DNA from 2 places in the Pseudoxanthomonas sp. GW835-FHT14C01 genome. Region 2 is predicted to be linked to the other one. Evidence: predicted binding sites of a transcription regulator. Region 2 holds the regulator's gene; the other holds the start of a gene.
The links. The regulator FliA, encoded in region 2, starts transcription of late flagellar genes. The targets are predictions, from matches to a motif close to TAAAGTTTNNCNNNCNNNGGCCGATAA.

Region 1 (11,274 bases), on a different contig from region 2:
TTGTCGAACTGCACGGTGGTCGGCGCGCCCATCGACGTGCCATCCACGTACGAGTGCATCTGCCACTCGTTCGGATTCGGCGTCTTCACGTAGTAGACGGTCTGCTGGTGGGCCACGCCCAGCGAGTCGTACACGGTGACTGAGGTGGTCTCGTTGTAACTGGCGCTATCAGTGGGCGAGAACGGCGAGATCGTCGGCTGCGCAGCGTTGCCGGGCAGGGTCACGCCCAGTTCCACGTTGGTGGTCGGCGAGGGTGGGCTGTCGGTGGTCAGCAGGCGCAGGTCGGTCATGTTGCCGGTGTCGAAGCCGACGCCGTCGGCGCGCGGCGGGAACACCTGCAGGCGGTAGCCTTCCGGCGTGGTGACATAGCCGTTCGGGTCGCGCTGGAAATTGCCGGCGCGTGTGTAGACGTTGGTGCCGTTGTTGCTGACCGTGAAGAAGCCCTCGCGGTCCACCGCCATGTCCAGATAGCGTCCGGTCTGGTTGATGTCGCCCTGCGAGAACTGCTGGGCCACGTTGGTCAGGCGCACGCCGGCACCGATGCCGTTGCGCAGCAGGCCGTAGCCCGTGGACGAGAACACCTCGGCGAACTCCGCGCGCGATTCCTTGAAACCGGTGGTGTTGACGTTGGCGATGTTGTGCGAGGTCACGTTGAGGTCGGCGTTGGCCGCTCTCATGCCGGACAGGGAACTGTTGAATGCCATGGAAGACTCCTTGCGGGATGCGGTGGGAGCGTGGGTGTCAGGACGCCGACTTGCCGATGCGCAGCACGTAGTCGAGCGGGGCGGTGCCCAGGCCGGGCAGGTTGAGGTACAGGCCGTCGGAGCCGATGGTCACGCTGTCCACGTGGGCATCGACGTAGGTGTTGAGCGCGGTGCCGGTGCCGTCGGCGGCGGTGTGGGTGGCCTTGATCGAATACTTGCCGGCCTCGGCGCGTTCGCCGTTGGCCTTCAGGCCGTCCCACGCGAACGCGGTCTCGCCCTTGCCGGTGGCGTCCACTTCGACGGTGTCGACGACGATGCCGCTGGCGTCCTTGATCTCGAAGGTCACCTTGCCGGCACCCGGCGACATCACCAGCCCGGTGGCGTTGCCGGAGGCGGGCAGGGCGATCGATTCGGACGGCACCACCACCGAATGCCCGACCAGCGAGGCGCCTTTCAGCACCTGGTCGCCGGTCAGCGCGGCGGTGAAGCCGTTGACGGTGCTGTTGAGGTCGCTGATGCCCTGCACGGTGGAGAACTGCGCCAGCTGGGCGACGAATTCGCTATTGGACAGCGGCTTCAGCGGATCCTGGTTGCTCAGCTGCTCGGTCATCAGCCGCATGAAATCGGCCTGGCCCAGCGTGTCGGCCTTTTTCTTCGGGGTCGCACCGGTGCCGCTGGCATTGAGGGCGGCGAACGGATCGCCATTGACGGTGGTCATGCGCGTGCTCGGTCAGGGGAGGGACGCATCAGCGCCCCATGGTCAGGGTGGCCAGGGCGAGTTCCTTGGCCGTGTTCAGCACTTCCACGCCGGCCTGGTAACCGCGCGAGGCGGAGATCAGGTTGACCATCTGCGCGACCGGATCGACGTCCGGTGCATAGACGTAGCCGTCGGCGTCGGCCATCGGGTGGCCGGGTTCGTAACGCTTGATCGGGGGCGCTTCGCTCTGCGTGATCTCCTTCACCTGCACCGAGGTCAGCGAACCGTCCGCGTTGAGCCTGCGCGCCTGGAAGATCGGCTCGATCGGCTTGTAAACCGCTTCCGGCGAGGAGGCGATGGAGTCGGCATTGGAGAGGTTGCTGGCGATGGTGTTCAGGCGCACGGACTGCGCCTGCAGCGCGGAACCGGCGACGTCGAAGATGGGCAGGTTGCTCATGGCATGCCTCCTTACTGGCCGGTGATCGCGGTGAGCATGGTGCGCACCTTGGATTCGATGAAGCTCAGCGAGGCGCGGTACTCCAGCGCGGCGCGGCCGTAGGCGGCGCGCTCGGTATCGGCATCGACGGTGTTGCCGTCCAGGCTGGGCTGCACGCCATCGCGTTCGAAGACGCGCGGCGAGGCATTGAGCAGGGTGAGGTGCCGCTCGTGGGTGCTCTGCAGCGGCGCGGCCTTGGCGGCGGCCTGTTCAAGTGCGGCCTGGAAGTCCAGGTCCTTTGCCTTGAAGTTGGGCGTGTCGGCGTTGGACAGGTTGCTGGCGATCAGCTGCATCCGTTGCTCACGCAGCGGCAGCGCCGCGGCATGGACGCCCAGATAGTTGGAGATGGGATTGGACATGGCACCGCTCCGGCAGACCGTTGCCGGGGCAGTTGCAAGGCGTGTGCCAGAACGCGCGCTCGGCGCGAGCTTCTGGAAAGGAAGCCGTAGCGTCGAGCTTGCTCGACTGCTCGACGGCCAGGCGTGGGATCCGGTCCGACAGTCAGCGGAGCAAGCTCCGCTCTACGCCGTCAGGCGGCCATTCTTGCCGCCACCACCTGATTCAGCCGGAACAGCACGTGTTCGGCCAGCTCGTGCGGGCTGTACTTGGCCACGAAGGCGTTGGCGCCGACCCGTTCGACCATGGCGTTGTTGAACACGCCCGACAGCGACGTGTGCAGCAATACGTACAGGCCGGCCAGGCCCGGGTGGCGCCGGATTTCCGTCGTGAGCGTGTAGCCGTCCATGGCCGGCATCTCGATGTCGGAGATGACCATGGCGTAGCGCTCGGCCGGGTTCTCGCCGGCGGCGTGCACCTGCAAGAGATGGTCCAGCGCCTGGCGGCCATCGGAGAGCAGGGTGGCGGTGACGCCCAACTGCTCCAGTACGCTGCGGATCTGCGAGCGCGCCACGCGCGAGTCGTCCACCACCAGCACCTGCATCGGCGGGGCATCGGCGGGCAGCGCCATCTCGGGCGCCAGGGTGGCATCCATGCGCGACTGGCAGATGTCGGCCAGCACGCTTTCCACGTCGATCACTTGGATCAGTTCGCCCTGGAACCGCGTCACGGCGGTCAGGAAGCTGTTTTCCGCGCCCAGTTCGGGTGGCGGGTGGATGTCTTCGACCGCGATGTTGACGATGCGCTCCACGCCGCTGACCAGGAAGCCCTGGACCGAACGGTTGAACTCGGTGACGACCAGGTAGTTGGGGGCGTTCTCGGGATTCGGGTCGCGCTCGGGATGGCGGATGCTCAGGCCCAGGTCCAGCACGGGCACCGACCTTCCGCGCACGTCCGCCACGCCGACGAACTCGGTGGGCAGGCCGGGCAGCTGGAACAGCGACGGACGGCGCAGGACTTCCTGCACCTTGAAGACGTTGACGCCAAAAAGCTGACGCCCGCCCAGACGGAACAGGAGCAGGGCGAGGCGGTTGTGGCCGGCCAGGCGGGTGCGCTGGTCGATGCGGTTGAGCAGGTCCTGGGTCATGCACAGCATATCGGCCGGGGGGGAGGGGTCTTGAGCAGGTCGCGGGCCTTCCAGCCCTTCGAGGCTTTTAGCCCCTCTCCCTGCGGGAGAGGGGTTAGGGTGAGGGGCAACGGAAGTCGGGTGCCTGTACGAACCGTTTGGGCTTGTCCAAGCCGTCGCGTTGGATTCCTGGGGCCTGCCGGGATCGTTCCTCGATGGTGCCGGCATGGCGCCGTTCGCCGCGGAGGCCCTACTTTTCTTTGCTTGTGCAAAGAAAAGTCGGCAAAAGAAACACCCCCCGACGGTCCGCCCGCCGGGACTGCCGGACCTCAGGGGCCCCAAGTGCCGCACCTGAGGGATCGAGGCGTGCTGTTGCTATTGCTCCCGGCCCGCTCTCGAACCCGGAGCGCGCAGCGCGGAGGGCGTGCCGCCTGGGGTGTGTTTTTCTTTGCATAAACAAAGAAGTGCTTTTCAACAGCCGTATGGCTGGTCAAGAAGGCCCCCGCGGCGAGCGGCACCAAACCCCAGCGTCAAGAACCTCACACCGAAGGTCCCACGAAGAAGCGACTTCTGGCACACCGCTTGCAGCTTCCACGCCGATGAACCACCGGAGTCCGACCATGCTGCTGCGCCTGACCACCGCCCTGATCGGCGGCCTGACCGCGTGCAGTGTCCTGGCCGCGGACTTCCAGCCGGTCGACAGCATCAAGGCGGCCGCCCTCGGCGCGTTGCCCGCCGGCAGCGAAGCCGAGGCCACGCTCGATCCCGCCTTGCGCCTGCCGCGCTGCAGTGCCGCCCTGGTCGCGCGCGTGCAGGGCAGCAACAGCGTGGAAGTCGGCTGTCCCGATGGCTGGCGCCTGTTCGTGCCGGTGCGCGTCCGCCGCAGCCAGACCGTACTCGTGCTGGCACGCGGTATCGCGCCGGGCGAGACCATCACCGCGGACGCCTTCGTCGCCGAGCGTCGCGACGCCTCGCGCATCGTCGGTGCCGCCGTGGCCGATCCCGCGCAGGCCGTGGGCCGCGTCGCACGGCGCATGCTGCCCGCCGGCGCCGTGCTGGCCTCGACCGACCTGGTCGCGCAGCGGCTGGTGCGGCGCGGCGACAACGTGGCACTGGTGTCCCGGCGGGGCGGCGTCGAGGTCCGCGTGGCGGGCAAGGCGCTGGCCGACGCCGGCGAGAACGAACGGGTGACCGTCGAAAACCTGTCCTCGCGCAGGGTGGTGCAGGGCATCGTGGGCGCAGGCGGCGACGTCTGGGTGAGCCGATGAAAAAAAATCCGCATTCGCCCTCAAGATGTTCCGGAGGGTGCCGATACCGACGCTGGGTGGAAGGACATCGGGCAAAACCCGGCCCCTCCTCGGAATTGTGCGATCCGTCACTAAAGTCGAGCGGGTGGCGGCCGATAACTCCCATGAACCCTGTGACAGGCGACTGACATGAACCAGAAAATCGAAGGCACTCCCCCTGCCGCCATCCGCACCACCGGTCCCGTGAGCGGCCGCGTGGCGTCCGCAGGCGCTGATCGTTCCAGCCCCGTGGAAGCCAGTGCGGCGGGCGACAGCCTGCGTCTGACCGGTGAAGCCACCAGCCTGCAGGCGATGCAGCGCGAGCTGTCCAGCGCTCCGGCGATCAACGAAGCCCGCGTGCAGGCCGTGCGTGAAGCGCTGCAGTCCGGTGCCTACAAGATCAACGCCGAGGCGATCGCCGACGGCATGCTGGGCCTGGAAGAGCAGCTGGGCCGCTGAGCGCAATGAACCACGCCTCCCTCCAGCGACTGTCCGCGGCCCTGGAAGAGGAGCGTCGCGCCATCGTCGAGCACGACGTGGAGGCGCTCATGCGCTGCACGCAGGACAAGCTGGATGCCCTGCGCGCGCTGGAAACCGCCGCGGCCGGCTTCGGCTTCCCCGACGACCTGCGCGAGAAGCTGGCCGACCTGGCCGAGAAGAACCATGCGAACGGCATCCTGCTGGCCCGTCGCCGCCGCGAAGTGAACTGGGCGCTGCGCCATCTCGGCCGCACCGAAAGCCACGGCGCGTACGACGCGCAGGGCCAGACGTCGACGACCGCCGCCCCGCGTCCCATCGCGGTCGCCTGAGCCCGGTGCCGGATCCGCAAACTGCGACCCCGCACCTTGCCGCTCCCGCGGCCGCGCCGGATACTGGCGCCCCTTCGCCACCCGATCCATCCGTGGCCACAGACCCGCTGACGAACCCGCCTTCCGGCGCCTGCGCCGTGGACGACATCCCGAGCTTCGCCGATCTCAAGGCGCTCGCCGAACTGATGGACGACGGCTATCTGCTGCTTCGTGGCGATGGCCGTCCGCTGCACGCCAATGCGGCGGCGCGCGCGCTGGTCAACGACGAGGACCACGCCTTGGCGGCGCTGTCCGCCCTGTTGCCGGTGGATGCGATCCGCACCGCGCGCGAGACCGGCCGCTGGAACACCGACCTGACCCTGGCCGACGGCGTCGTGCTGCAGGTGCGCGCGTATTTCCACGACAGTGCTGGCGGCGGCCACTGCATGGTGGTCTTCCACGACGTCAGCGAAGCGCATGCGCGCCAGCAGGAACTGCAGCGCCGCCATGCCCAGCTGCGCCAGACGCTGGTGCGGCTTGCCGGTGCGCAGGAGCAACTGGTGCAGTCCGAGAAGATGGCTTCCATCGGCCAGCTCGCCGCCGGCGTCGCGCACGAGATCAACAACCCCATCGGCTACGTGCACTCCAACCTCGGTTCGCTGCAGGAGTACCTGCACAGCCTGTTCTCGTTGATCGAAGTGTACGAGCGCGCGCTGCGCCTGCCGGACCCGAAGGCGATGCTGCCCGAGATCGAGGACCTGCGCGCGCGCTCCGACATTGACTTCATCACCGGCGACCTGCCGCAGCTGATGTCCGAATCGCGGGAGGGCATCGAGCGCGTCACCGCCATCGTGCGCAACCTGAAGGATTTCTCGTACTCGGGCCGCGACGACAGCTGGAAGTCCGCCGACCTGCATGCCGGCCTCGATTCCACCATCAACATCATCTGGAACGAGCTGAAGTACAAGGTCACGCTGGAGAAGCACTACGGCAAGCTGCCGCTGGTGCAGTGCCGTCCCTCGGAGTTGAACCAGGTGTTCATGAACATCCTGCTCAACGCCAGCCACGCCATCGACGAGCGCGGCACCATCACCGTCAGCACCGGCGTGGAGGGCGAGGAGGTCTGGGTCGAAGTCCAGGACAGCGGCCACGGCATCCCCGACGAGATCCTGCAGCGCATCTTCGACCCGTTCTTCACCACCAAGCCGGTCGGCAGCGGCACCGGCCTGGGCCTGTCGATCTCCTACGGCATCGTCAAGAAGCACAACGGCCGCATCGAAGCGCGCAACGAGCCCGGCGCCGGCGCCTGCTTCCGCATCGTGCTGCCGATACGGCAGCCGGCCGCCGACGCGGCGTGAGCCGTCACCGCGCATCCCCGTAGGAGCGACGTAAGTCGCGACCGGAAGAACGCGGTGTCCATGAGCGTGGGGCATGGCGATCAACCGCCGATCCACGAGCTGGCCGCGTGGGTTGCTTGATTTCCGCGGTCGCGACTTACGTCGCTCCTACAACGGAGGCGCGTCGAAGAACGCCAGCTTCTTCGCCCTGGGCAAGCGCTTCAGCCGCGCCTCCGCGCGCGAGGCCGCGCCGCGGTCGGGGTAGCCGCGCTGGGCGAGCAGGCGCACTGGCGGATTCGCGCGCGTGTACTTCGCGCCGGTGCCGGCCACATGCGCGGCATAGCGCACCTCAAGGCGGTTGGTGATGCCGGCGTACCAGGCGCCGTTGCGGCATTCGAGCAGATAGAGGCACCAGCCGCCCGGTGTCGGGGTGGCGGTGTCAGGCATGCGCGCGGTGGTGCGGCTGGTTCTCGTACGTGGCGAAGGCCTGGCGGATGTGTTCGCGCAGGTCGTCGTCGTTCCACGGCTTGGTCAGGAAGCGGTAGATTTCGCCGCGGTTGATCGCTTCGGTCACCGTCGCCAGGTCGGTGTAGCCGGACAGCACCAGCCGCACCGTGTCCGGGTACAGCAGGCGCACGCGGCCGAGGAACTCGGTACCGCTCATGTCCGACATGCGCTGGTCCGACAGGATGACCTGCACGTCGTTGGTCGCCAGCAGTTCGAAGGCGTCGGTGACGTTGCTGGCGGCGAGGATGCGGTAGCCGTCGCGGCGGAACAGGCGCACCAGCGAGCGCAGGATGTTCTCCTCGTCGTCCAGCAGCAGCAGCGTGCGGTCGGGCTTGGTCGCGGCGAACGCGTCCGCGCGCAGGTAACGCCGGCGCAGCACCGCGCCGGCGTCTTCGGCCGACATCGGCTCGCCGAACAGGTGGCCCTGGAACATGTCGCACTGGTTGCGGCGCAGGAAGCCGAGCTGCGTGTCGGTTTCCACGCCGTGCGCGATGACCTTCATGCCCAACTGGTGGCCCATCGCGATGATGGCGCAGGTGATGGCGACTTCGCGCGGGCCCGAGGGCACGCCCTTCACGAAGTTGCGGTCGATCTTGATCTTGTCCACCGAGAAGCGCACCAGCGAATCCAGGTTGGAATCGCCCATGCCGAAATCGTCCAGCGTCAGCCGCACGCCTTCGCGATGCAGTTGGGCCAGCGTGCGATGGACCAGGTTCATGTCCTTGGCCAGCGCGTTCTGGCGCACTTCCAGCACCACCATCTGCGGCGGGATGCCGGCTTCCTGCATCGCCTCCAGCACTTCCGACACGAAGCTGGGACGCAGCAGCTGCAGGGTGGACACGTTGACCGCGATCTCGAAGTCGTCGAACCCCCAGTCGCGCCACACGCGTGCCTGCTTGAAGGCGTTGCGCAGCACCCAGTCGCCGATCTGCACGATCACGCCGAGCTTCTCGGCCACGTGCATGAAGCGCTCCGGCACCAGCAGGCCGAGCGCAGGCGAGTACCAGCGGAGCAGCGTCTCCATGCCGATGACGCGGCCGTCGTGCGCGTTGATCTGCGGCTGGTAGAACAGGCGCAGTTCGTTGTGGTGGATGGCGTTGACGATCTGCCGCGCGATGATGCTGTCGCTGCGTGCGGTGATCGCCGCGCCGCGCCGGTACAGGCGCACCAGGTTCATGCCTTCGTGCTTGGCCTGTTCCATCGCGCTTTCCGCGCATTGCAGCAGGCCGGACGGCGTGTCCGCATGTTCCGGACACAGGGCGACGCCGAGCGTGCCGGTCAGGAACAGCGTGTACGGCAGCACCGTCATCGGCAGCTCGATCTGCTCGCGCAGCAGGTCGCCGAAGCGCTCGGGCGGCAGGGTGCCTGGCAGGCGCGGCACGGCCACGATGAATTCGTCGCTGCCGTGGCGCCAGGCGCGCGCTTCCGGTCCCAGCGCCCGCTGCAGGCGGTCGCTGAGGATGGCCAGCGCCTCGTCGCCGACTTCCACGCCCATGTTCTCGTTGATCGAGCGGAAGTGGTCGATGTCCAGATACAGCAGCATCAGCGGCGTGCCGTCGTTCGTGGCGGCATCGACCATGCGCTGCAGATCGGCTTCGCCGGCGCCAAGGCGCGGCAGGCGGGGCAGGTGGGCGTGTTCGGAATTCACGCGGGATCGGCGGCTGAGGACAGGGGCCCATAGGGTAGGCGAAGTCGCCACGGTGCGCCTGCGACAGCCGTCAGGTCGCCGCCCGCCGCGCTCGCCAGCGCCTGCAGCAGCGGCAGCTCGGCGACGGCGACGGTATCCCCCTGCAGTTCGAGCGTGAACACGCCGGATGCCTCGGTATCGCCCGCCAGCGTCAGGGCCAGGGGATCCCCCGCGTTGGCTGCGGCGCGCATCGCCGTCTGCGCGATGCGGAACGCCACCAGGGCGGTATCCGGCACCGGCGCCTGCGGCAACGGCGACAGCGTCGCGCCTTCGCCGGGGAAGAGGCGTTCGTGCTCGGCGCGCAGGGCGGCATCCAGGCCGATCGAATCCAGTTGCGGCGGGTGCAGCGTGGCATGCAGGTCGCGCACGATGGCGACGGCCTCGTCGCTGGCGCGGATGATCTCCTGCAGGTCTTCCGCGCGGACGTCGGCATCGTCTTCCGACTGCACGAGGTGTGCACCCATCCGGATCGCCGACAGCGCCTGGCCGACCTGGTTGTGCAAGGCGCGGCCGACGCGATGGCGGTCGGCTTCCTGCAGGCGGAACAGTTGCAGCAGCAGGTCGGAGGAAGGGGGCGTCGGCATGGGCGATGCGGGAGCGGGAACGGCCGCAGTATGCCAGCCATGTGGCGGACCGATGGCGCGGTAAAGCCCGGAACGAAACGGGGCGGCCATCGCTGGCCGCCCCGTCGTGCGCTTCTGCGGGAAGGGAGGGTCAGAACAGCTCGACCGTGCCCGCGCCCATGTTCTGCTGCGCCACCGGCTTGTGCGGCGGACGTTCCCACTCGGTGCGCTGGTCGCGCAGGCGGTTGCCGATCAGGCGCAGGGCGCTGAGCAGTTCGTTGTCGGTGGCGCCACCCGTGCGGTGCAGCAGTTCCTGCAGGGCCAGCGCTTCCTTGTTGATCGCGGTCAGGCGGTCGAGGTGGGTCTGCGCGCTGCCCAGCGACTGCGTGGCGATGTCTTCGAACTGCAGCGAGCGGACAGCGTCGGCGACGCTGGCGTCGATGGCGTGGCCGCACATCGACACTTCGCGCATGCCGTCGCCCAGCGAGGCGTTGATCGCGGCAACCTGGTTCAGCATGCCGGCCGCTTCAGAACGCGCTTCCCGCGAACGGTCGAGATCGCGCGAGGCCATGTTCGAGACGGTGTCGCGCACCTTGGCGATCGATTCCTTCGAGCTGTGGGCCAGCTTGCGGATCTGTTCGTTGAAGGCGGTGGAGCGCTCGGACAGGTTGCGCACCTCGTCGGCCACCACCGCGAAGCCGCGACCGGCCTCGCCGGCACGCGCCGCTTCGATGGCGGCGTTCAGCGCGAGCAGATTGGTCTGGTCGGCGATCGACTTGACGTCCTCCAGCAGCGAGAAGATGCCGTCCAGGTGCTGCGCCATGTCGTCGATATGGTGCACGGTGGTGCCGCTCTGGCCGGCCACCTGTTCCAGCGCCTCGACCAGCTGCTCCATGCGCTGACTGGCGTTCTGGGCGAAGCGCGCCACGTCCACGCCGGCACGGTCGCCCTCGCCGTTACGGTCGATGATGCGGGAGATGGCCGCGCTCTGTTCGCGCGACTTGCGGTTCATCGCATCGAAGCTGCCGCCGAGGTTACTGACGGCCTCGCGGATCAGCTCGCGGGCGCGGTCTATCTCGCTGCGGGAGCCTTCGATCTCGTTGTTGACGAAGCGGCGCAGTTCGGTCAGCAGGGCATCCTGTTCGCGCACGACGCTGGCGTGCTCGGGGGAGATCTGGTGCGAGTTGACGACGGTCAGCCAGGCGAAGATCAGCCAGGCCAGCGTCAGCGACGTCAGCAGGGCCCATTGCAGGGCGTTGGGCCAGTCGAAGCCGACCGACACCGGGAACAGCAGGGTGAGGATGAGGGGTGCCGCCAGACGAACCAGGATGCGCGAATACATGGGTGCTCTCTGCTGAAGCTCACTGATGGGTATCGGCCGTGCGGATCGGCTCTTTAGGCGGGAAATCCGCGGGTTTCGCGGTTGGAGACGATCTGTGACCGCCGTTGCGCCCCTGTAGGAGCGACGTGAGTCGCGACCGCGCGTGGGAGAGGCCATGAGCGCTGAGGGTGTGGAGTCCGTGCCGTCATCGCAGCGGGTTCGTATCGCAGGTCAGGATGGGATCGGCTGTGCGGTCGCGACTCACGTCGCTCCTGCAGGGGCTCCACAAGAGAGTCGCCAGCAGCTCACGCGATCGATGCCGCCAGGTCGAGCAGGCGCTGCGCGATGCGTTCCAGCGGCAGGGCTTCCTTGGCGGCGCCCATCCGCATGGCTGCGCCGGGCATGCCCCAGACGACGCTGCTCGCT
Region 2 (11,274 bases):
ACACCGTGGTCGATCCCGCCACGGTGATGGCCACCCACCTTTCCCACCTGGTGCGCGAACACGCGCCGGAACTGCTCGGCCACGAGGAAGTCCAGCAGCTGCTGGCGCAACTGGGCCGCAGCGCGCCGAAGCTGGTCGAGGACCTCACCCCGAAGGCGCTGCCGCTGGCCACCGTGGTGCGCGTGCTGCAGAACCTGCTGATCGAGCGCGTGCCGATCCGGCAGCTGCGCCGCATCGCCGAGGCGCTGGTCGAGTTCGCCCCGCAGAACACCGATCCGGCCGCGCTCACCGCCGCCGTGCGCACGTCGCTGGGACGATTCATCGTGCAGGAGATCTCCGGCATGGCACCGGAGCTGCCCGTCTACACCTTGGCGCCGACTCTGGAACGCGTCTTGCAGGACAGCACCCAGGGAACCGGCGCGGCGCTGGAACCGGGACTGGCGGAACGCCTGCACCAGAGCCTCGCCGACGTGGTGACCAAGCAGGAAGCCCGCAGCGAGCCTGCGGTGGTGCTGGTACCGGGAACGGTCCGCGCCGCCCTCGCCCGCCTGGTCCGCCACAGCGTCCCCTCGCTGTCGGTGCTGGCCTACAGCGAGGTTCCCGAGGACAAGCGGTTGAAGCTGGTCGGCACGATCAGCTGAGGCCCGGAGCAGCAGAACCCGACGCGACACCGAACCGGATAGCACGCCATGAAAATCAAACGCTTCGTCGCCCCCGACATGCGCACCGCCTTCGCGATGGTCCGGCAGGAACACGGTCCGGACGCGGTGATCCTGTCCAACCGGGTCACCGAGGACGGTGTCGAGATCGTCGCCGCCAGCAACTACGACGAAGCGCTGGTGCAGCGCACGCTGGACGCCATGCGCCCGACCGCGCCCGCCGCGCCGCTGCATCCGCTGCTCGATCCGGCGCCGCAGGCAGCGGCCGCGAACAGCCCCGCCCTGACGCCGGCCGAAGCCGCCGCCAGCTATTTCGCGCGCCGTCAGCCGGCGACACCCATCGCACCGCGCGCCGAAACCGCGAAGCCCGCCCCGATCGCGCCACCGCGCGCGCCCGTGATCGCCGCGCCCGCAGCGGCCGCCGACATTCCGGCGCCGGCTGTCCGCGACATCGCGCCGCTGCTGATCGAACCCGAATCCTTCGCGGCCAAACTCGCCGCCTGCCTGCCCGCCGCGCCCGCCAACGAGCCGGTCGCGCGCATCGAACCCGTCGTGGCGCCGCGTCGCCCGCCCGCCCCGCGTGCCGACATCGACGACACGCTGGACCTCGACGCGCTGCTGCCGTCGATCGCGCCGCCGGTGTCGCTGCCGGAACCCGAACCCGCGCCCATCGTCGCGCTGCACGCCGCGCGTACGCCGGCGTCCGCCCCGGCGCCGGCGCCCGCCGCCATCACCGTGCCCACGCTGACCGTGGTCACCGACAACGCCGCGGAAGCCCGGGAGAGCGACGAACAACTGGTGCAGATGCGCGGCGAACTGTCCGCCATGCGCGAGATGATCGAACGCGAGATGCATCGCCTCACCGACGAGCGCCTGCGCGGTTCGCCGGTGCGCATGCAGGCGATGGAACTGATGGAAGACTACGGCTTCGATGCTGGCATCACCCGCGACATCGCCCTGCAGATCCCCGCCGACACCGAACCGCACCGCGGCCGCGGCCTGATGCTGGGCCTGCTGTCGAAGAAGCTGCCCGTGCTCGACACCGACCTGCTCGACACCGGCGGCGTCATCGCCCTGGTCGGACCGACCGGCGCCGGCAAGACCACCACCATCGCCAAGCTGGCGGCCTGCTTCGCGCAGCGCCACAACGCCCGCGACGTGGCGCTGGTCACCACCGATACCGTGCGTGTTGGTGGCCGCGAACAGCTGCATGGCTACGGTCGCCAGCTCGGCATCGCCGTGCACGAGGCCGACAGCGCGCAGACCCTGGCGCTGGTGCTGGAGCGCCTGCGCGACTACAAGCTGGTGCTGATCGATACCGCCGGCCTGGGCCAGCGCGACCGCAACCTGGTCGGCCAGCTCAACTGGCTGCGCGCCTCGGGGCAGGTGAAGACCCTGCTGTGCCTGCCGGCCAATTCGCACTTCTCCGACCTGGACGAGGTGGTCCGCCGCTTCAGCGCCGTGCAGCCGCAAGGCGTGGTGCTGACCAAGCTGGACGAGACCGGCCGCCTGGGCAGCGCGCTGAGCGTGGTGGTCGACCACCAGCTGCCGATGACCTGGGTGACCGACGGCCAGCGCGTCCCCGACGACCTCCATCGCGCCAACAGCGCCCACCTCGTGCTGCGGCTGGACCAGCTGCGCCGCGAAGCCGACGAACCCTGCTCGACCGAGGCCACCCATGTCGCCTGATCACCCGCTGCAGACCAATCCCCGCAGCACCCCGCCGATGCCCGGCGCCTTCCATCCCGTGCGCGTCGTCGCCATCACCGGCGGCAAGGGCGGCGTGGGCAAGACCAACGTGTCGGTCAACCTCGCAGTGTCGCTCGCCGAGATGGGCAAGCGCACGCTGCTGATGGACGCCGACCTGGGCCTGGCCAACGTCGACGTGCTGCTCGGCCTGTCGCCGAAGTTCACCCTCGCCGACCTCGTCGCCGGCCGCTGCGGCCTGGAGGAAGTGCTTCTGGAAGGTCCCGAAGGCGTGCTGGTGGTGCCGGCCTCGTCGGGTTTCCGCCACATGGCCGAACTGACGCCGGCCGAGCATGTCGGCCTGGTCAACGTGTTCTCCGAGCTGCAGCGGGCCCTCGACTTCATGATCGTCGACACCGCCGCCGGCATCACCGACAGCGTGCTGACCTTCTGCCAGGCCGCGCAGGACACCGTGGTGGTGGTCTGCGACGAGCCGGCGTCGATCACCGACGCCTACGCGCTGATCAAGGTGCTGGCGCGCGAGCGCGGCCTGGACCGCGTGCACGTCATCGCCAACATGGTCCGCGACCCGAACGAGGGCCGGAAGCTGTACGAAAAGCTCGCGCGCGTCTGCGAGCGCTTCCTCGGCGACGTCGCCCTGCACTACCTCGGCGCCGTGCCGCAGGACGACTGGCTGCGGCGCGCCGTACAGCGCCAGCAGGCCGTCGTGAAGGCGTATCCGGGCAGCCCGTCGGCCCGCGCCATCACCGACATCGCGCGCACGACCGCCCGCTGGCAGCCGCCGGTCGGGGCGCGCGGCAACGTGGAATTCTTCGTCGAACGCCTGATCCAGCGGGGGGTGGCCGCATGAACACCGCCGCCGCCCAGTACCGCGCCGTGCAACGCGGCAGCGCGAACGACTTCGTCACCCAGCACGCCGACCTGGTCCGCCGCATCGCCCACCACCTGGCGGCGCGCCTGCCGGCCAGCGTGGAGATCGACGACCTGGTGCAGGCCGGCATGATCGGCCTGCTGGAAGCTTCGCGCAGCTATGACGCCGAGCAGGGCGCGTCGTTCGAGACGTACGCCTCCATCCGCATCCGCGGCTCGATGATCGACGAGATCCGCCGTGGCGACTGGGTGCCGCGCTCGGTCCACCGCCGCGCCCGCCAGGCCGCCGCCACCGTGCGCGAGATCGAACAGCGTACCGGCCGCGCCGCCATCGCCACCGAAGTGGCGAGCGCGATGGACATGCCGCTGCCCGAATACCTGCGCCTGATGGAGGATGCCGCGCGCGGCCAGGTGCTGAGTCTGGAGTCGCACATCGACGACCACGGCGAACCGAACACCTCGCGCACCGGCGGGCCGTCGCCGCAGCAGAACCTGGAGCGCAGCGAGTTCCGCCAGCAGCTGGTCAAGGCCATCGGCCACCTGCCCGAGCGCGAGCAGCTGGTGCTGTCGATGTACTACGAGCAGGAACTCAATCTGAAGGAAATCGGCGCGGTGCTCGGCGTCAGCGAATCCCGCGTCTGCCAGATCCACGGCCAGGCGATGGTGCGCCTGCGCGGTCGCCTGCAGGTGTTCGAGAAGGCCGACGCCGGCCTGGAAGACGACGAATGACCCTGCAGAAGCGCCCCGGGGCGCTCCCACGAGCCGACGCCAGCTCCGCTAAACATTTCCCGTCCGCGGTCGATATCCCCACCAGTCCCACCGTCCACGCAATACCGGAGCATCCGTGACCAACAAGAACATGCGCATCCTGATCGTGGACGACTTCTCCACCATGCGCCGCATCATCAAGAACCTGCTCAACGACCTCGGCTACACCAATACCGCCGAGGCCGACGACGGCAACACAGCGCTGACCGCGCTGGGCCAGGGCGGCTTCGATTTCGTGGTCACCGACTGGAACATGCCGGGCATGACCGGCATCGAGCTGCTGAAAGCCATCCGCGCCGACGACCGCTTCAAGACGCTGCCGGTGCTGATGGTGACCGCCGAAGCCAAGCGCGAACAGATCATCGAGGCGGCGCAGAACGGCGTGAACGGCTACATCATCAAGCCGTTCACCGCACAGACGCTGGAAGAGAAGCTGGGCAAGATCTTCGAACGCCTGGGAGCGGCCGCCTGATGAACGCCGTCGCCGACGCCACGGGCGCCCGCGCGGCGCTGGTGGAGAAGCTTCAGACCGCGCTCGATGCCCTGGAACAGGGCGACGAGGCGGGCTGGCGCCGCGAGCTGGATGCCATCGCCGCCTGGCGCACCCAGCCGATGATGCAGGGCCTGGGTCGCCTGGCCCGCGAACTGGCGCAGACGCTGGGCGAACTGCCGCCGACCGGCGCGGGCGAACTCGACGATGCCTGCGCGCGTCTGGACCATGTGGTCGAGATGACCGAACAGGCCAGCCACAGGACGCTGGACCTGGCCGAGCAGTGCCGGGGCTACGCCACGCAGCTGAAGAGCACCGACCTGTCGGCCGAACAGGCCGCGCTGGTGGACCGCATCGGCAAGGGCCTGTCCGAGATGGCGCTGGCGCAGAGCTATCAGGACCTGACCGGGCAGATCATCCGCCGCGTCGCCGGCATCGTGCGCCGCGTGCACGAGGGCTTCGGCGCGCTCGGCATCCCGCCGCCGGAAAAAAACCGCGACAAGCCTTCAGAACTCGCCGGTCCGGCCGTTGCTGGTCTTGACCGCAACGCGTTTTCGCAGGACGACGCCGACGACCTGTTGTCCGGCCTGGGGCTGTAGCCCCGGGGGACGCGCGCTGCGGAACCGGAGACCTGCCATGCCTGCCGCTTCCGCCCATCGTTCCCGTCACCCTGTCGTCCTGCTCTTCGTCGGCCTGTTGCTGGTCTGCGATGTGGTGGCCGCGCGCTTCCTGCGCCGCCGCCCCGACACGCAGCCCCTGTTCGACGCCTCCCGCTGATCGCCCGCCCCGGTAACCGTCCCGTCCATGTCCGCCGTCACGCCTGAAATCGCCGCCGACTTCCTGATCGAAGCGCAGGAGATCCTCGACCGGCTCGGCGAACAGCTGGTCACGCTGGAACACGACCCCTCCGACAGCAGCCAGCTCAACGCGGTGTTCCGCGGCTTCCATACTTTGAAGGGCGGTGCCGGCTTCCTCGGCATCCAGGCCATGGTCAACCTGTGCCACGCCGCCGAAGAAACCCTGGGCCTGGTGCGTGCCGGCAAGGCCACGCTGGAACCGCAGCACTTCGACGCCGCACAACAGTCGCTGGACTGGCTACAGCAGATGCTGGATGCCATCGGCGGCGGCGAAGAGCCGCCGCACGCACCGCAATCCCTGATCGACCAGTTCGACGTGCACGGCGGCGCCTCCGCGCCGGCACAGGCGTCCACGACCACCGCGGCACCGGCGGCACCCGCGCCCACCGGCGACGTGATCGGCGACGACGAGTTCGAAGCCCTGCTTGACCAGTTGCACGGCGGCGGCGCACCGACCAGCGTCGCCCCGCCCTCGCCGCCGCGTGCCGCGCCCGCTCCCGCGCCTGCGAAACCCGCCGGACCGAAGCCGGCGGCCAAGACCGGCGGCGAAGCCGAGCAGACCATCCGCGTGGATACCAAGCGGCTGGACGCCATCGTCAATCTCGTCGGCGAACTGGTGCTGTCGCGCAACCGCCTGAAGACGCTGCGTGCTCGCATCCGCGACGAAGAACTGGATCGCGCGGTCAGCAGCCTCGACATCGCCACCGCCCGCCTGCAGACCGCCGTCATGCGCACGCGCATGCAGCCGGTCGGCAAGGTGTTCTCCCGCTTCCCCAAGGTCGCGCGCGACGTCGCGCGCCAGCTGCAGAAGGAAGTCGACCTGGAGCTGGTCGGCGCCGACACCGAACTCGACCGCAACCTGGTGGAGGCGCTGGCCGATCCGCTCGTGCACCTGGTGCGCAACGCGATCGACCACGGCATCGAAGTACCCTCGCTGCGCGAAGCCTGCAGCAAGCCGCGCGCCGGCCATGTGCGCCTGTCGGCGCAGCAGGAAGGCGACTTCGTGACCATCGAGATCCGCGACGACGGCGCCGGCATCGATCCCGAGCGCCTGCGCGCCAAGGCGCTGGAGAAGGGCCTGATCGATCCCGAGGCCGCTGCCCGCCTCAGCCACGACGAGTGCCTGCAGCTGATCTTCCTGCCCGGCTTCTCCACCAAGGCCGAGGTGACCGACATCTCCGGCCGCGGCGTCGGCATGGACGTGGTGCAGTCGCGCATCCGCGAACTCAGCGGCCAGATCACCATCCATTCCGATGTGGGCCGCGGCAGCCGCTTCGTCATCCGCGTGCCGCTGACGCTGGCCATCCTGCCCACGCTGCTGGTGCAGGCCGGTGATCCGGTCTACGCCTTGCCGCTGGCGCGCGTGATGGAAGTGCTGCACGCGCCCTCCGAAAGCCTGCGCTGGTTCGACGGCCAGGCCGTGCTCGACCGGCAGAGCCACACGCTGCCGCTGGTCGACCTGCGCCAGTGGCTGCGCGTGGACCCGGTCATGGCGCCGCTGCTCACCATCGTGGTGCTGCAGATGGGCGAACAGCGCTTCGGCCTGATCGTCGACCAGGTCCGCGGCCGCGAGGAAGTGGTCATCAAGCCGCTGCCGCGCGCCGTACGCGGCCTGCCCGGCTACGCCGGCGCCACCCTGATCGGCGACGGCCGCATGGCGCTGATCCTCGATGTCGACGGACTGCGCGCGACGGCGTAAGGCGACGAGCCACTGTGGGAGCCCGGCGGTTGTGGGAGCGACGTAAGTCGCGAGCTCTTTCCCTCAGACGCCAGGACCCTCATGGAGTCCGTCTCGCGGCCATCGCGACTTACGTCGCTCCCACAACAGCAACCACGAACCGGGTGTGACCCCGGTCGCGACTTACATCGCTCCTGCAGGAAGCGCACCTCAAGTCCACCTGAACGGGGCCGATAGATCAGACCATGGACATCTTCAGCCTCATCGGACTGCTGCTGGCGCTGGTCGCCCTGGTGGGCGGCAGCATCCTCAAGGGTGCCGGCCTGTCGTCGCTGTGGTCGTCGGCGGCGTTCGTCATCGTCATCCTCGGCACGATCGCCGCGATCCTGGTGCATACGCCACCGCCGGTGTTCAAGCGCGCCGTGTCCATCGCGCGCTGGGTGATCCGCCCGCCGGGCACCGATGGCGATGCGCTGCTCGCGCAGATCGTCGAGTGGAGCAACATCGCCCGCAAGCAGGGGCTGCTCGGCCTGGAGCCGGTGGTCAACCAGCAGGACGACCCGTTCCTGCGGAAGGGCCTGCAGATGCTGGTCGACGGCGTCGAACCCGAAGCGATCCGCCACATGATGGAGATCGACCTCAACGGCCAGGAGCACCAGGACCTCGCCGCCGCCAAGGTGTTCGAGGCGATGGGCGTATATGCGCCGACGCTGGGCATCATCGGCGCGGTGTTCGGCCTGATCGCGGTGATGAAGAACCTGGCCGATCCCAGCAAGCTGGGCCACGGCATCGCCGCCGCCTTCACCGCGACCATCTACGGCATCGCCTCGGCCAACCTGTTCTTCCTGCCCGTCGCCAGCAAGCTGAAGAGCGTGATCGGCGGCCGCAGCCGCGAGCAGGAAATGATCATCGAGGGCCTGATCGCCATCGCGCAGGGCGAGAACCCGCGCAACATCGAGGCCAAGCTGGCCGGCTTCCTGCACTGAGCCTGCGGAACGACGCCGATGGCACGCAGGAAGAAGCACGAAGAACACGTCAACCACGAGGCCTGGGCGATCCCCTATGCCGACCTGATGACGCTGCTGCTCGCCTTCTTCGTGGTGATGTACGCCATCTCCACCATCAACGAAGGCAAGTACCGCGTGGTCGCCGATGCGCTGACCGCCGCCTTCGGTGGCGCGCCGCGCACGATCAACCCGGTGCAGGTGGGCAACCACCAGTTGCAGGGCGCCGATTTCGACCGCCCCTCGCCCATCAAGTCCGGGGCGAAGGAAGGACCCTCCGCGCCGTCGCCCTCGCCGAACGTCACGCTGCTGGCGGCGATGGCCTCGCAGATGAACATGTCGCTCGACGCCAAGGGCCTGCAAGCGGCGCAGGGCGAACTCAAGCGCATCGCCGACGACCTGGAGCGCGCGCTGGCGCCGCTGATCGACGAGAAGCTGGTGACCATCAAGCGCTCGGCGCTGTGGCTGGAAGTACAGATCAACAGCGACATCCTGTTCGCCACCGGCTCGGCGGCGCTGGATCCGCAGGCGCAGGAGACCGTCGGCAAGCTGGCGTCGGTGCTCGGCAACGTGCCCAACTCGGTGCGTGTGGAGGGCTATACCGACGACCGCCCGATCCGTACCTCGCAGTTCCCGTCCAACTGGGAGCTGTCCTCGGCGCGCGCCGCCAGCGTGGTGCACCTTTTCGTGCGCGACGGGATTCCGCCGGAACGGCTGGCGATGATCGGCTATGGCGAGTTCCGCCCGATCTCCGACAACGCCACCCAGGAAGGCCGCAACGCCAACCGCCGCGTGCTGCTGATCATCCTGGCCAGCCCGACCGGCCCGGCACCGGACTTGCATGCGCAGGAACAGGTCCCCGCACCGCCGTCAGTGATCGCGCTGCCGCCGTTGCCGGCCCACGCCGCGTCGCCCATGCCCGGAGCGCCGCCGGCGCCCCAGGTCCATGAAGGAGTCCAGTGATGCGCGTGTGGGCAATCGCCAACCAGAAAGGCGGCGTCGGCAAGACCACCACCACCCTCGCCCTCGGGCGCGGCCTGGCCATGCGCGGCCATCGCGTGCTGCTGATCGACCTGGATCCGCACGCCTCGCTGACGCGCGCGTTCGGCCTGGCAACCGATCCGCAGCCCACCGGCGTGCTGGACCTGTTCGACGAACAGCCGCCGACGCTGGCCAGCGTGGCGCGTGCGACCGAGATCGAGAACCTCGCCTTCGTCGCCGCGCAGACGCCGCTGGCCACGCTGGAGCGCCGCAGCGCCACCCAGCCCGGGCTCGGGCTGGCGTTGTCCAACGCGCTCGCGCGCAGCGGCCATGCCTACGACCACGTGCTGTTCGACTGTCCCCCCACGCTCGGCCTGCTGATGGTCAATGCGCTGGCCGCGGCCGACCACGTCATCATCCCGACGCAGACCGAGCCGCTGGCACTGCACGGCCTGAAAGGCATGTGCCGCACGGCCGAGATGATCCAGCGCTCGCGCCACCGCGAGCTGCCGGTGTCGATCCTGCCCACGCTGTACGACAAGCGCACGCGCACCGGCGCCGAGACGCTCAAGGCCATGCAGGACGAGTACGGCGAGCGCGTCTGGAACGACGCCATTCCCAACGACACCCGCATCTGCAGCGTCGACGCGCTGACCCGCTCCAGTCCGGCCGCGCACTATCCCGGCCGTGGCCTGTCGGCCTACCGCCGCGCGCTCGACTGGCTGCTGATGACCGAAGCCCGCGATACGGAGCAGGCCGCATGAACACCCCCGCCGTCCTCGACGACTACCTGCTGGACCTGCTCGGCGATGTCGCCGCGGCACCCGTGCAGGTCGCCGGGCCGGCAACGACGGGCGCTCCCGTGGCCGACTCCGAACCTGTCGCGGCGCCCGCGCCCACGCTGGCGGTCGCGCCCGTGCGCGCCGGCAGCGAAGCGGACCTGATCACCGACGACGAATTCGAAGCCCTGCTCGACACCCTGCACGGCGATGCCGCGCCCGGCCCCGTGGTGACGGCTGAAACCACGGCGACGCCCGCCCCGGCCCTCGCGACCGCCCCCGTGCGCGCCGGCAGCGAAGCGGACCTGATCACCGACGACGAGTTCGAGGCCCTGCTCGACACCTTGCATGGCGACGGTGCGCCGACCGCGGTCCCGGCCGCACCCGCCGCCGCGACGCCTGCCGTTCCCGCGCTCGCCGTTTCGCCGGTCCGTGCCGACGCCGACGTCATCGGCGACGATGAATTCGAAGCCCTGCTCGACAAGCTGCATGGGGGCGCCGCGCCGACCTCGCGCGTGGCGCCCGCGCCGGTGGCGAGGGCGCCGATGCCGGTCGCCCCGCCTGCCTACACGGCGGTGCCGCTGCCGGCCAGGCCCTTCCTGCAGACGCCGGCCGACACCGGCGAGCGTCGACGCGCGACCGAGCGCAAGACCCGCTGGCTGCGCCTGCGCTGCGACCAGCAGCACTACGCGCTGGAGCTGCTCAAGGTGCAGGAAGTGGTGCGTCCCGCCACGCTGCTGCCGCTGCGCGGCGCCGCTCCGCACATGCTGGGCGTGATGAACCTGCGCGGCCAGGTGGTCCCGGTGATCGACCTGGGCCTGTACCTGGGCCGGCGCGCGATCGAACCCGACGCCATCACCCGCATCGTGGTGCTGGAGGAGCACGGCGAGACGCTGGGCCTGCGCGTGACCGCGGTGGAGGACGTCGCCAACCTGACCGACCAGCAGATCGAATCGCCCGACAACGCGCGGGTCGGCCGCATCGCCAATCCGCTGTTCCGCGGCGTGGCGCGCCTCAACGAGTGCGCGGTGATCCTGCTGGACGCCTCGCGCATCCTGCAGTGAAGCGAGCAGCGAGTGGAGAGGAGCGAGAAGTGAGCAAGAACGACCTTCCGGCTTTCGCTCACTCCTCGCTCCTCTCCACTCATTCCTCGCTTCCACCAACTCCGTCACACATTCACACCCGTTCCTCAAGAGCGGCCAGACCGCGCCGATACCTCACTAGAGCCGCCCTTCCGGAGACACGATGAGCGCTGTGCCCCTGGGTGACGACCTCGGTATCGAGGCCGCCACCGACCTCAAGCAGCACCTGGCCCCGCATGTCGCGCAGCCGGGACCGCTGGCGCTGGACGCCGGCACCGTGCAGCGCGTGCATACCGCCAGCCTGCAGGTGCTGTGCAGCTTCGTGCGCCAGCGCGAGCAGGCCGGCCTTGCCACCGATTTCAGTGCGGTCAGCCAGAGCTTCCGCGACGCCGCGCGCCT

Region 1: a site for FliA is predicted at 3,388-3,414, ahead of AC1Q5B_RS17670 (chemotaxis protein). Genes of this name have one in related genera too.

The regions. Positions count from the first base shown of each region.
Region 1 is NZ_JBXAGB010000003.1:908,093-919,366, forward strand. It holds gene flgE (flagellar hook protein FlgE) at 1-704, opposite strand, end outside; gene AC1Q5B_RS17655 (flagellar hook capping FlgD N-terminal domain-containing protein) at 742-1,422, opposite strand; gene flgC (flagellar basal body rod protein FlgC) at 1,451-1,858, opposite strand; gene flgB (flagellar basal body rod protein FlgB) at 1,870-2,256, opposite strand; gene AC1Q5B_RS17670 (chemotaxis protein) at 2,427-3,380, opposite strand; gene flgA (flagellar basal body P-ring formation chaperone FlgA) at 3,980-4,627, shown strand; gene flgM (flagellar biosynthesis anti-sigma factor FlgM) at 4,796-5,104, shown strand; gene AC1Q5B_RS17685 (flagellar protein FlgN) at 5,110-5,454, shown strand; gene AC1Q5B_RS17690 (ATP-binding protein) at 5,640-6,791, shown strand; gene AC1Q5B_RS17695 (GIY-YIG nuclease family protein) at 6,939-7,217, opposite strand; gene AC1Q5B_RS17700 (EAL domain-containing protein) at 7,210-8,925, opposite strand; gene AC1Q5B_RS17705 (histidine kinase) at 8,922-9,548, opposite strand; gene AC1Q5B_RS17710 (methyl-accepting chemotaxis protein) at 9,679-10,869, opposite strand; gene AC1Q5B_RS17715 (protein-glutamate methylesterase/protein-glutamine glutaminase) at 11,154-11,274, opposite strand, start outside.
Region 2 is NZ_JBXAGB010000005.1:12,155-23,428, reverse strand. It holds gene flhA (flagellar biosynthesis protein FlhA) at 1-641, shown strand, start outside; gene flhF (flagellar biosynthesis GTPase FlhF) at 690-2,348, shown strand; gene AC1Q5B_RS19405 (MinD/ParA family protein) at 2,338-3,216, shown strand; gene AC1Q5B_RS19400 (RNA polymerase sigma factor FliA) at 3,213-3,965, shown strand; gene cheY (chemotaxis response regulator CheY) at 4,096-4,476, shown strand; gene AC1Q5B_RS19390 (protein phosphatase CheZ) at 4,476-5,093, shown strand; gene AC1Q5B_RS19385 (hypothetical protein) at 5,131-5,271, shown strand; gene AC1Q5B_RS19380 (chemotaxis protein CheA) at 5,299-7,050, shown strand; gene AC1Q5B_RS19375 (flagellar motor protein) at 7,275-8,015, shown strand; gene motD (flagellar motor protein MotD) at 8,034-8,996, shown strand; gene AC1Q5B_RS19365 (ParA family protein) at 8,996-9,778, shown strand; gene AC1Q5B_RS19360 (chemotaxis protein CheW) at 9,775-10,857, shown strand; gene AC1Q5B_RS19355 (STAS domain-containing protein) at 11,039-11,274, shown strand, end outside.